2 regions of the Streptomyces sp. NPDC004327 genome follow, and region 1 is predicted to be linked to the other one. Evidence: predicted binding sites of a transcription regulator. Region 1 holds the regulator's gene; the other holds the start of a gene.
The links. The regulator HrcA, encoded in region 1, represses chaperone genes, less so after heat shock. The targets are predictions, from matches to a motif close to TTNGCACTCNGNNNNNCNGAGTGCNAA.
Positions count from the first base shown of each region.

Region 2: a site for HrcA is predicted at 2,949-2,975, ahead of groES (co-chaperone GroES). Genes of this name have one in related genera too.

Region 1 is NZ_JBIAME010000002.1:504,798-510,815, forward strand. Features, by position in the region: gene hemW (radical SAM family heme chaperone HemW) at 1-910, shown strand, start outside; gene ACFYU9_RS08275 (DUF3097 domain-containing protein) at 1,352-2,155, opposite strand; gene ACFYU9_RS08280 (MBL fold metallo-hydrolase) at 2,166-2,888, opposite strand; gene hrcA (heat-inducible transcriptional repressor HrcA) at 3,057-4,076, shown strand; gene dnaJ (molecular chaperone DnaJ) at 4,077-5,216, shown strand; gene ACFYU9_RS08295 (nitronate monooxygenase) at 5,329-6,018, shown strand, end outside.
Region 2 is NZ_JBIAME010000003.1:547,675-553,692, reverse strand. Features, by position in the region: gene ACFYU9_RS13165 (ester cyclase) at 1-603, shown strand, start outside; gene groL (chaperonin GroEL) at 739-2,367, opposite strand; gene groES (co-chaperone GroES) at 2,494-2,802, opposite strand; gene ACFYU9_RS13150 (polysaccharide deacetylase family protein) at 3,282-4,373, opposite strand; gene ACFYU9_RS13145 (methyltransferase domain-containing protein) at 4,475-5,659, shown strand; gene ACFYU9_RS13140 (hypothetical protein) at 5,604-6,018, opposite strand, start outside.

The sequences.
Region 1 (6,018 bases):
CCTCGTGTCGATGCTCGGCGCGATCCGCGACGAGTTCGGGCTCGCCGACGACGCCGAGGTGACCACCGAGGCCAACCCGGAGTCCGTCGACCCCGCGTATCTCGCCACGCTGCGCGAGGGCGGCTTCAACCGGATCTCCTTCGGCATGCAGAGCGCCCGGCAGCACGTGCTGAAGATCCTCGACCGCAGCCACACGCCGGGGCGCCCCGAGGCGTGCGTCGCGGAGGCGCGGGCCGCCGGTTTCGACCACGTCAACCTCGACCTCATCTACGGCACGCCCGGCGAGTCCGACGACGACTGGCGGGCCTCCCTGGACGCGGCGATCGGCGCCGGCCCCGACCACATCAGCGCCTACGCGCTGATCGTGGAGGAGGGCACCCAGCTCGCCCGGCGCATCCGGCGCGGCGAGATACCCATGACCGACGACGACGCCCACGCCGACCGCTACCTGATCGCGGAGGACGTCCTCTCCGGCGCCGGCTTCCAGTGGTACGAGGTCTCCAACTGGGCCACCTCCGACGCCGGCCGCTGCCTCCACAACGAGCTCTACTGGCGCGGCGCCGACTGGTGGGGCGCCGGCCCCGGCGCCCACAGCCACGTCGGCGGCGTCCGCTGGTGGAACGTGAAGCACCCCGGCGCGTACGCGGCGGCCCTGGGCGCCGGCCGGTCGCCCGGAGCCGGCCGCGAGGTCCTGTCGGACGAGGACCGCCGCGTCGAGCGGGTCCTCCTGGAGCTGCGGCTTCGCGAGGGCGTCGAGCTGTCGCTGCTGAAGCCCGCGGGCCTGGCGGCGGCCGAGCGGGCGCTGGCGGACGGGCTGCTCGTGCCGGGGGCGTACGGCGAGGGACGGGCGGTGCTGACGCTGCGGGGGCGGCTGCTGGCCGACGCGGTGGTGCGGGACCTGGTGGACTAGGGCGCTGCGCCCTCGCCCCGACCACGCCCGTCCGGGCTGCGCCCGGCGGCGACTTCGCCACCCCCGTGTGGGCATTCGTTCCGCAGGGCGGAACGGGTGGGCACACGGGACGTTGCCCCTTGCCGGGCCTAGGCTCCTCGCCCGTCGACCCGCACCGCGAGGGCGTCGCGGTCGTGGTGCGGGTTCAGGCGCAGGGGGCGGAGGCGCCGCCAAGGGCGCCGTCCCGTGTGCCCACCCGTCCCGCCTGGGGGCACCCACGGACGGAGTCTGGGGGAGGGACGAATGCCCACACGGGGGTGGGCGGGGGCGGACGATCGCCCCCGCGGCGGCGGGTAGCGGGGGCCGCACGCGCGAGCGGGCCGCACGGGCGGCGCGGAGGTCGAGTGCGCGGGCCGCACCGGAGCGGGGCGGGAGCCCCACGACGGGCGGCGACAGTCGCCCCTACGGTGCCGTCACGAAGTCGATCAGTTCTTCCACGCGGCCCAGCAGTTCCGGTTCCAGGTCCTTGTACGACGTCACTCGCGACAGGATGTGCTGCCACGCGGCGCCCGTGTTCTCCGGCCAGCCGAGGGCGCGGCAGATGCCCGTCTTCCAGTCCTGGCCGCGGGGGACGGTGGGCCAGGCGGGGATGGCGAGGGCGGCGGGCTTCACGGCCTGCCAGACGTCGATGTAGGGGTGGCCGACGACGAGGACGTCGGGGGAGGAGACCTGGGCGGCGATGCGGGACTCCTTGGAGCCCGGGACCAGGTGGTCGACGAGGACGCCGAGGCGGGCGTCCGGGCCGGGGGCGAAGTCGGCGACGATGGCCGGGAGGTCGTCGACGCCCTCCAGGTACTCGACGACGACGCCCTCGATCCGCAGGTCGTCGCCCCAGACGCGCTCGACCAGTTCGGCGTCGTGGCGGCCCTCGACGTAGATCCGGCCCGCCCGGGCGACCCGCGCCCGGGCGCCGGGGACGGCGATCGAGCCGGAGGCGGTACGGGTGGGGCGCGCCGGTGCGCCGGCGGAGGGGCGGACCAGGGTGACGACCCGGCCCTCCAGGAGGAAGCCGCGCGGCTCCAGCGGGAAGACCCGGTGCTTGCCGAAGCGGTCCTCCAGGGTCACCGTGCCCGCCTCGCAGCGGATCACCGCACCGCAGAACCCCGTCGTGACCTCCTCGACGACGAGGTCACGGTCCGCCGGCACCTCCGGCACGGGCGCCGATCGCTTCCAAGGGGGCGTCAGATCCGGGTTGTAGCTGCGCATTCGGGCGACGCTACGGCACCTCGAAGCGGCGTGCCAGTTCATCGCGCTGGCGTCGGACGAACGCGGCGTCCACCACGGCGCCGTGGCCCGGCACGTACACCGCGTCCTCGCCGGCCAGGGACAGCAGGCGGTCGACGGCGGCCGGCCAGCGGGCCGGGATCGCGTCCGGGCCGGCCTGCGGCTCGCCCGACTCCTCCACCAGGTCGCCGCAGAAGACGACCTCCCGCTCGCCCGGCACCAGGAGCGCCAGGTCGTGGCCGGTGTGGCCGGGGCCGGCGTTGGCGAGGAGGACCCGGCGGCCGCCGAGGTCGAGGGTCCACTCGCCGGAGACGGTGTGGCGCGGGGCCACCAGGACCTCGGCGGCCTCCGCCGCGGCCCGCTCGTCCACCCCCTGCCGTACCGCGTCCAGGCGCAGCGCCTCCGCCTCGCGCGGCAGCAGCGTGTCCATGCCCACCGCGCCGAAGACCTCCGCGCCCGCGAAGACCGCCGTGCCGAGGACGTGGTCGAAGTGCGGATGGCTGAGTGCGACATGCGTCACCCTCCGGCCGCCTGTGATCGCCGCCACCTGCGCCCGCAGCTCCGCGCCCTGCGCGAGGGTGGCTCCCGTGTCGTACAGCAGGACCCCGTCCCGCCCGGTGACCAGGCCCACCGTGGCGTCCCAGCCCGGCAGCCTGCGGCGTCCGACGCCCTCGCCGAGCCGCTCCCAGCCGTACTCTTCCCAGTCCAGATCCATGGCGTGACGCTAACCGGTACGCCGACCGGATCGCCTCCGCCGACCCCGCCTCCTTGCCAGGAGCGATGTCCGCCGCCGTACACTGGCCGGGGGTTTCCTGGCACTCGGACAGGGCGAGTGCCAAAAGTGGAGCAACCGGAACCGGATCGACAGCTGGAGGTGCGCGCGATGCTCAGCGAACGCAGACTCGAAGTGCTGCGCGCCATCGTCCAGGACTACGTCGGGACGGAGGAGCCGGTCGGCTCCAAGGCGCTGACCGAGCGCCACAAGCTCGGCGTGTCGCCCGCCACCGTGCGCAACGACATGGCGGTCCTGGAGGAGGAGGGCTACATCGCCCAGCCCCACACCAGTGCCGGCCGCATCCCCACCGACAAGGGCTACCGCCTCTTCGTCGACCGGCTGGCCGGCGTCAAGCCGCTGTCCACCCCCGAGCGGCGCGCCATCCACAACTTCCTCGACGGAGCGGTCGACCTCGACGACGTCGTCGGCCGCACGGTCCGGCTGCTCGCGCAGCTGACCCGGCAGGTCGCCGTCGTGCAGTACCCGTCGCTGACCCGTTCGACGGTCCGGCACGTGGAGCTGCTCTCGCTGGCACCCGCCCGGCTGATGCTCGTGCTCATCACGGACACCGGCCGGGTCGAGCAGCGCGTGATCGACTGTCCGGGACCCTTCGGCGAGACCTCCCTCGCCGACCTGCGGGCCCGCCTCAACAGCCGCGTCGTCGGCCGCCGCTTCGCGGACGTGCCGCAGCTGGTGCAGGACCTGCCGGAGTCCTTCGAGGACAACGAGGACCGGAGCACGGTCTCGACCGTGCTCGCGACCCTGCTCGAAACCCTGGTGGAGGAGCAGGAGGAGCGGCTCATGATCGGCGGTACCGCCAATCTGACCCGCTTCGGACACGACTTCCCCCTGACGATCAGGCCCGTCCTGGAAGCTCTGGAGGAGCAGGTCGTGCTCCTCAAGCTGCTCGGCGAGGCCAAGGAGTCGGGCATGACCGTACGGATCGGGCACGAGATCGCCCACGAGGGCCTGACGTCCACGTCGGTCGTCTCGGTCGGCTACGGTTCCGGCGGCGAGGCAGTCGCCAAACTCGGCGTGGTCGGACCGACCCGCATGGACTACCCCGGAACGATGGGAGCGGTACGCGCAGTGGCACGTTACGTCGGACAGATCCTGGCGGAGTCGTAAGTGGCCACCGACTATTACGCCGTACTGGGCGTACGCCGTGACGCTTCGCAGGACGAGATCAAGAAGGCGTTCCGGCGCCTCGCCCGCGAGCTTCACCCGGATGTGAACCCGGACCCGAAGACGCAGGAGCGGTTCAAGGAGATCAACGCCGCCTACGAGGTGTTGTCGGACCCGCAGAAGAAGCAGGTCTACGACCTCGGCGGCGACCCGCTGTCCGCCTCCGGCGGCGGCGCGGGGGCCGGTGGCTTCGGCGCGGGCGGCTTCGGGAACTTCTCGGACATCATGGACGCCTTCTTCGGAACGGCGTCCCAGCGCGGCCCGCGCTCGCGCACCCGGCGCGGCCAGGACGCGATGATCCGCCTGGAGGTGACCCTCGACGAGGCCGCCTTCGGTACCACCAAGGACATCCAGGTCGACACGGCCGTCGTCTGCACCACCTGCTCGGGCGAGGGCGCCGCGCCCGGCACCTCCGCGCAGACGTGTGACATGTGCCGCGGCCGCGGTGAGGTCTCCCAGGTCACCCGGTCCTTCCTGGGCCAGGTCATGACCTCGCGCCCCTGCCCGCAGTGCCAGGGCTTCGGCACGGTCGTCCCGACCCCGTGCCCCGAGTGCGCCGGCGACGGCCGCGTGCGGTCGCGCCGTACGCTCACGGTCAAGATCCCGGCCGGTGTCGACAACGGCACCCGGATCCAGCTCGCGGGCGAGGGCGAGGTCGGCCCCGGCGGCGGCCCCGCCGGCGACCTGTACGTCGAGATCCACGAGATCCCGCACGAGACCTTCCAGCGTCGCGGCGACGACCTGCACTGCACGGTCACCATCCCGATGACGGCGGCCGCGCTCGGCACGAAGGTGCAGCTCCAGACCCTCGACGGCCTTGAGGACGTCGACATCCGCCCGGGCACCCAGTCCGGCCAGTCGATCCCGCTGCACGGCCGTGGCGTCACCCATCTGCGCGGCAACGGGCGAGGCGACCTGATCGTCCACGTCGAGGTGCAGACCCCGACGAAGCTCGACCCGGAGCAGGAGCGACTGCTGCGCGAGCTGTCGAAGCTCCGCGGCGAGGAGCGCCCGCTGGGCCAGTTCCAGCCGGGGCAGCAGGGGCTGTTCTCGCGCCTGAAGGACGCGTTCAACGGGCGCTAGGCGTCTGCCGGACGCGTTCGACGGGCACTGGGCCCCGTTCCGTACGGTCGAGAGGGCGGCCCGCACCCGGTGCGGGCCGCCCTCTCGGGTACCGGCATGACACGATGCCTGCATGTCCACCGCTCTGAACGATCTCTCTCGTCATCCGATCGTGCAGGCCCCCATGGCGGGTGGCGCCTCCTGTCCCGAGCTCGTCGGTGCCGTGTGCGAGGCGGGCGCGCTGGGCTTCCTGGCCGGTGGGTACAAGACCGCGGGCGGGCTGTACCAGGAGATCAAGCAGGTGCGCGCGCTCACCGCGCGGCCGTTCGGGGTCAACCTGTTCATGCCGCCGGGCGGCCAGTCCGCGGATCCGGCGGCCGTGGAGGTGTACCGGCACCAGCTGGCCGGTGAGGCCACCTGGTACGAGACGGAGCTCGGCGACCCCGAGCAGGGCCGGGACGACGCCTACGACGCCAAGCTGGCGATCCTGCTCGACGACCCGGTGCCGGTCGTCTCCTTCACCTTCGGCTGCCCGGACCGCGACGCGCTCCACGCGTTCGCCCGGGTCCGCACGTACACGATCGTCACCGTCACCTCGGTCGAGGAGGCCCGGACGGCCGAACGGGCCGGGGCCGACGCGGTCTGTGTGCAGGGCACGGAGGCCGGCGGGCACCAGGGCACGCACCGCAACGACCCGGCCGACGGGCCGGGCGCCGGGAGCGGCCGCGGGCTGCTGCCGCTGCTGACCGAGGTCCGCGAGGCCGTGCGGCTGCCGATCATCGCGACCGGCGGGATCATGCGCGGGCGGCAGATCGCCGCCGTG
Region 2 (6,018 bases), on a different contig from region 1:
ACCGCCACCCACAGCATCGTCGGCACCGATCGCTCCGACGCCTCGCATGTCGTGGAGATCGTCGAGTTCCCCTCGTACGACGTGGCCATGCGCAATTCGCAGCTCCCCGAGACGGACAAGATCTTCCGGGAGATGGTCGCGCTCTGCGACGAGATGCCCACCTTCACCGACCTGGACGTCGTGCGGGACGAGGCCCTCTACAAGACCAACGCCCGTCGGCTCCTGGAGCTGCTCGGGGCGGAGGGTGAGCTGCCGCCGCTCGACGAGGTGGTCGCGGAGTCGTACCACGACCACGATCCCCACAACGAGCAGGACACCATCGGCATGGACGCGCTGCGGCGCGAGGCCGAGATGTGGCGGAAGGGCTTCGACTTCAGTTTCGAGATCGACGACCAGATCGCCGAGGGCGACCGGGTGTGCACGCGCTGGACCTGGAACGCGACCCACACGGGCGACTTCATGGGGCTCCAGCCCACCGGCATCAAGGTGGCCATGACCGGGATGACCATCTACCGCTGCCGGGACGACGGGAAGATCGTCGAGGGGTGGTGGCAGTACGACCTGCTCGGCCTGATGGGGCTGCTCGGCGTGATCGAGTCCTAGCGCCCGTCCGGCGGATCATGGCCGGACAGGCCCTGGCGGCGTGCACTCGGGAAACGGGCGAGGCCCGGTGCTCCCGCGACGGGAACACCGGGCCTCGGCCTCATGAGCTACGGAGAGCTACCGAGGCTGGGGGCCTCAGTGGGAGTGGCCGTGGCCGTGGCCGTGGCCCGCGTCCGCCGGCTCCTCTTCCTTCTTCTCCACCACGAGGGTCTCGGTGGTGAGCAGCAGGGAGGCGATGGAGGCGGCGTTCTCCAGGGCGGAGCGCGTCACCTTGACCGGGTCGATGACGCCGGCCTTGACCAGGTCGCCGTACTCGCCGGTGGCGGCGTTGAAGCCGTTGCCCTTCTCCAGCTCCGCCACCTTCGAGGTGATGACGTAGCCCTCGAGGCCGGCGTTCTCGGCGATCCAGCGCAGCGGCTCGACGGCGGCGCGGCGGACGACGGCGACACCGGTGGCCTCGTCGCCCTCCTTGCCGAGGTTGCCCTCGAGGACCTTGACGGCGTGGACGAGCGCGGAGCCACCACCGGAGACGATGCCCTCCTCGACCGCGGCGCGGGTCGCGGAGATGGCGTCCTCCAGACGGTGCTTCTTCTCCTTCAGCTCCACCTCGGTGGCGGCGCCGACCTTGATCACGCACACGCCGCCGGCCAGCTTCGCGAGGCGCTCCTGGAGCTTCTCGCGGTCCCAGTCGGAGTCCGTGGCGTCGATCTCGGCCTTGATCTGGTTGACGCGGCCCACGACCTCCTCGGAGGAGCCGGCACCGTCGACGATGGTGGTGTCGTCCTTGGAGACGGTCACGCGGCGGGCGGTGCCCAGCACGTCCAGACCGGCCTGGTCGAGCTTGAGGCCGACCTCCTCGGAGATGACGGTGGCGCCGGTGAGGACGGCCATGTCCTGGAGCATCGCCTTGCGGCGGTCACCGAAGCCGGGCGCCTTGACGGCGACGGCGTTGAAGGTGCCACGGATCTTGTTGACGACGAGAGTGGAGAGGGCCTCGCCCTCGACGTCCTCGGCGATGATCAGCAGCGGCTTGGAGGCGCCGGACTGGATGACCTTCTCGAGCAGCGGCAGGAGGTCCTGGATGGAGGAGATCTTGCCCTGGTTGATCAGGATGTACGGGTCGTCGAGGACGGCCTCCATACGCTCCTGGTCGGTCACCATGTACGGGGAGAGGTAGCCCTTGTCGAAGGCCATGCCCTCGGTGAAGTCGAGCTCCAGGCCGAAGGTGTTGGACTCCTCGACGGTGATGACACCGTCCTTGCCGACCTTGTCCATGGCCTCGGCGATGAGCTCGCCGACCTGCTGGTCCTGCGCGGAGAGCGCGGCGACGGCGGCGATGTCGGCCTTGTCGTCGATCGGGCGCGCGGTGGCGAGGAGCTCGTCCGAGACGGCCTTGACGGCGGCGTCGATGCCCTTCTTCAGGGACGACGGCGAGGCGCCGGCGGCGACGTTGCGCAGACCCTCGCGGACCAGGGCCTGGGCGAGCACGGTGGCGGTGGTGGTGCCGTCACCCGCGATGTCGTTGGTCTTGGTCGCCACCTCCTTCACCAGCTGGGCGCCGAGGTTCTCGTACGGGTCCTCGAGCTCGACCTCGCGGGCGATGGTGACGCCGTCGTTGGTGATGGTGGGCGCGCCGAACTTCTTGTCGATGACGACGTTGCGGCCCTTGGGGCCGATCGTCACCTTCACCGTGTCGGCAAGCTTGTTGACGCCGCGCTCAAGGGCGCGACGGGCGTCCTCGTCGAACTTCAGGATCTTCGCCATGGGAGCGGTTCAGCCCTCTCGGAAATCGTTGGAACGAAACTGCGCCCCGCGACGCCCGCGGGAATCCAGGGGGTCGGGGGCGCAGTTCAAGGCATCTGCAAGGTGCCTGGGATGGTCCTTGGTGACTTACTTCTCGATGATCGCGAGAACGTCGCGAGCCGAGAGGACGAGGAACTCCTCGCCGTTGTACTTCACCTCGGTGCCGCCGTACTTGCTGTAGAGCACGACGTCGCCGACCTGAACGTCGAGCGGCAGGCGCTCGCCGTTCTCGAAGCGGCCCGGGCCCACGGCGAGGACGGCGCCCTCCTGGGGCTTCTCCTTCGCGGTGTCCGGGATGACCAGGCCGGAGGCCGTGGTCTGCTCGGCGTCGAGCGGCTGGACCACGATGCGGTCCTCAAGCGGCTTGATGGCAACCTTGGAGCTGGCGGTCGTCACGATCCGACCTCCCCCTTCGGAGATCTCACGGGGTTAACTGTCTGAGGTGGCGACCAGGTCGATCCGTCGTCGCGGGTGCCGGACCTGCCCGTCGCTGTGTTGGCACTCTCCTGCGGGGAGTGCCAGAGCCGAGACTATGGCCGCGATTAGCACTCGGTCAAGCGGAGTGCCAATTCACGACCCCGTGGCGTGCGCGGCGGCCCGAACGGAGGGAACGTCCGGACGGATTCCGCGGTTCCGTACGAGAGGCCCGAGAGACCCGCGGGATCCGAGGGGCACCAGGGGCCCGAGGGGCACGATGCGAGGCGCGGCGGACCGCGAAGGGCGCACCGCGGCCGGCTTGGGGCGCGGCCGCGGGGTGACCTTCTCCGCCGCCTTGCGGCCGAGCCGTTCGATCGGGTCGACCGAGGACGCGCAGGCCGGGAGGGCGAACAGCGCGCCGGCCAGGGCCAGGGCGGCGGTGAGCCGGCGCGCCCGGCTCACACGTAGTCCTCGAGCTTCGCCACCGCGTACCCCTTGTCCGTCACGACCTTCATCAGCCGACGGACCATGTCCGGCATGGTGCCCTTCCAGTCCGCCTTGCCCCGGAAGTGGGTGAGGATGATGTCCCCGGGGTGCAGGTCCTGGTCCCATTCGCGCCACTCCATGTGGTCCACGAACGCCTCTTCCGCCCACAGCGGGACCGCCTTCACGCCGCACTTCTTGGCGGCCTGCAGGGTGTCCTCGTTGTAGTTGCCGTAGGGCGGGCGGAAGAGCTTGGGGCGGGTGCCGAACTGCTTCTGCATGATGTCCTGCATCCCGCAGATCTGCTCCTTCTGGTCGTCGTAGTCGAGACCGGGCAGATAGGGGTGGGTGAGCGTGTGGTTGTAGAGCGCGACGCCGGAGTCCCGCATCTTCCTGAAGTAGCCGTAGTCGTCCTTCACCAGGTAGTTGCTGAGGAAGGCGCTGTACGGGATCTTCAGGTCGCTCATCATGCGGATCAGGTCGGGATCCTTCTCCGCGCCGTCGTCGATCGTCAGGAAGACGACCTTCTGCTTGGTCGGCACGGTGGTGAAGACCGGCGGCATGTCCTCGCCGTCGGTCTCGAAGCCCTTGCGGGTGGTGATCTCCGGCTTCACGGCGGGTGGCTCGGGCGCGTCGAGCGGCGGCTTGGCCAGGCCCCACTTCTTCGCCGCCGCCACGCGCGCGGCCCGCGCCTCGCGCACCCGGCGCACGTAGGCGTCGAGCGCGGCGGCCGCGCCCTGCTTGCCGGCCGCCGGCTGCCCGGGCGGCTGTTTGCCCGGCGGCTGTTTGCCCGGTGCCTGTTTGCCCTGTTTGCCCGCCTGCTCGCCGGCCGCCTGCTGGCCGGCGGCCGGCTTGGCTCCGGGGTCGGTCCCGGGCTTGGCCCCGGGCTTGGCTCCCGGCTGCGCTCCCTGCTTGGCGGGCGCGGCGGCGGGGGCCGGGGCGTCCTTGTCGCCGGGGCCGGCGCAGGCGGAGGCGAGTGCGGCGGCGAGCAGGGCGGCGCCGGTCACGCGTACGGCGCGCGCTCGCCCTCGTCGCCCCTGTTGTCCCTTTTGTCGTACTAGCTGCATGGCGCCGCATCCTGTCAGCGCCGCGCCCCCGCGCCGCCCCGACACCACCGTCGCCGCCCGCACCGTCCCCCGGGCGGCCCACACCGCCCGCGACCACGACAATGGGTGGGGTGACCGACCTCGACGCCTTCGCCGCCCTGCTCGCCCCCGAGGGGCAGGCCCTGCTCGACGCCCTGCGTGACTACGACCCCGCCCAGGAGCTGGCGGTCGCCTCCCGGCTGCGCCGGGAGCATCCCGCCGAGCTGGTGTCGGCGGCGCTCGGGCAGGCCCGGCTGCGGCAGCGGGCGGTGGCGAAGTTCGGCGCCGAGGACGCGTACCGGATGTACTTCACGCCCAACGGCGTCGAGCAGTCCACCCGCGCCACCGTCGGCGCCTACCGCGCGGCCCGCCTCGAGGCGCTCGGCGTCCGCAGCGTGGCCGACCTGTGCTCCGGCATCGGCGGGGACGCGATCGCGCTCGCCCGGGCCGGGATCTCGGTGCTCGCCGTCGACCGCGACCCGCTGACCGCCGAGACCGCGCGCGCCAACGCGGCGGCGCTCGGGCTCGGCGACCTGATCGAGGTGCGGTGCGCGGACGTGACGGAGATCGACACCAGCCCGTACGACGCCGTGTTCGTCGACCCGGCGCGGCGCGGCGGCCGGGGCCGGATCTTCGACCCGGAGGCGTACTCTCCGCCGCTGTCCTGGGCGATCGAGGCGGCCCGGAAGGCCCCGCACGCGGCCCTGAAGATCGCGCCGGGCGTCCCGCACGAGGCGGTGCCGGCGGAGGCCGAGGCGGAGTGGATCTCGGACGGCGGCGACGTGAAGGAGGCCGTGCTCTGGTTCGGCACCGAGCCCGGCGCCCGCCGCGCCACCCTGCTGCCCGGCGGCGCGTCGCTCACCGGAGGCACGCTCCCCGACCCGGCGGTCCGGCCCGTCGGCCGCTATCTGTACGAGCCCGACGGCGCCGTCATCCGTGCGCACCTGGTGGCCGAGGTCGCCGAGCAGCTCGGCGGCGGGCTGATCGACGGGACCATCGCGTACGTGACGGCGGACGAGCTGCGCCCCACCCCGTACGCCGCCGCCTACGAGATCACCGACGAACTCCCCTTCAACCTCAAGAAGTTGAAGGCCCTGCTGCGGGAGCGGGAGGTCGGCACGCTCACCGTGAAGAAGCGCGGCTCGGCCGTCGAGCCCGAGGAGATCCGCCGCAAGGTGAAGCCGAAGGGCCCCCACTCCGCGACGGTGCTGCTCACTCGGGTCGCGGGAGCGCCGACGATGCTGATCGGTCACCCGGCGGGCCGCTGACCGGGCCGGTGAGGCGGACCGCGATCCGGTAGTGGCCGGCGGCCTTGGCGAGGCCGGTGAGGCCGGTCACCCACAGCAGGAGCGCCGCGCCCATGCCGTACACGACGAACGGGTAGCCGCCGTTGTCCCGTGTGGTGGTGAGCGGCACGGCGAAGGCCGTCCACAGGCCGACCGCGCACAGCGCGAAGGACAGCAGCAGCCAGCAGACGCTCAGGCCCGGCGCGCGCAGCCGGGCGTCGGCCACGGGGTCGCGGTCGAGGGCGGCCCACTGGACGAACCGCTCGTGCACCACCCGGTCGCGGCGCAGGCTCCGTACGGTCAGCCAGACGCCCGGGACCAGCACGCCGAGCCCGAGGACG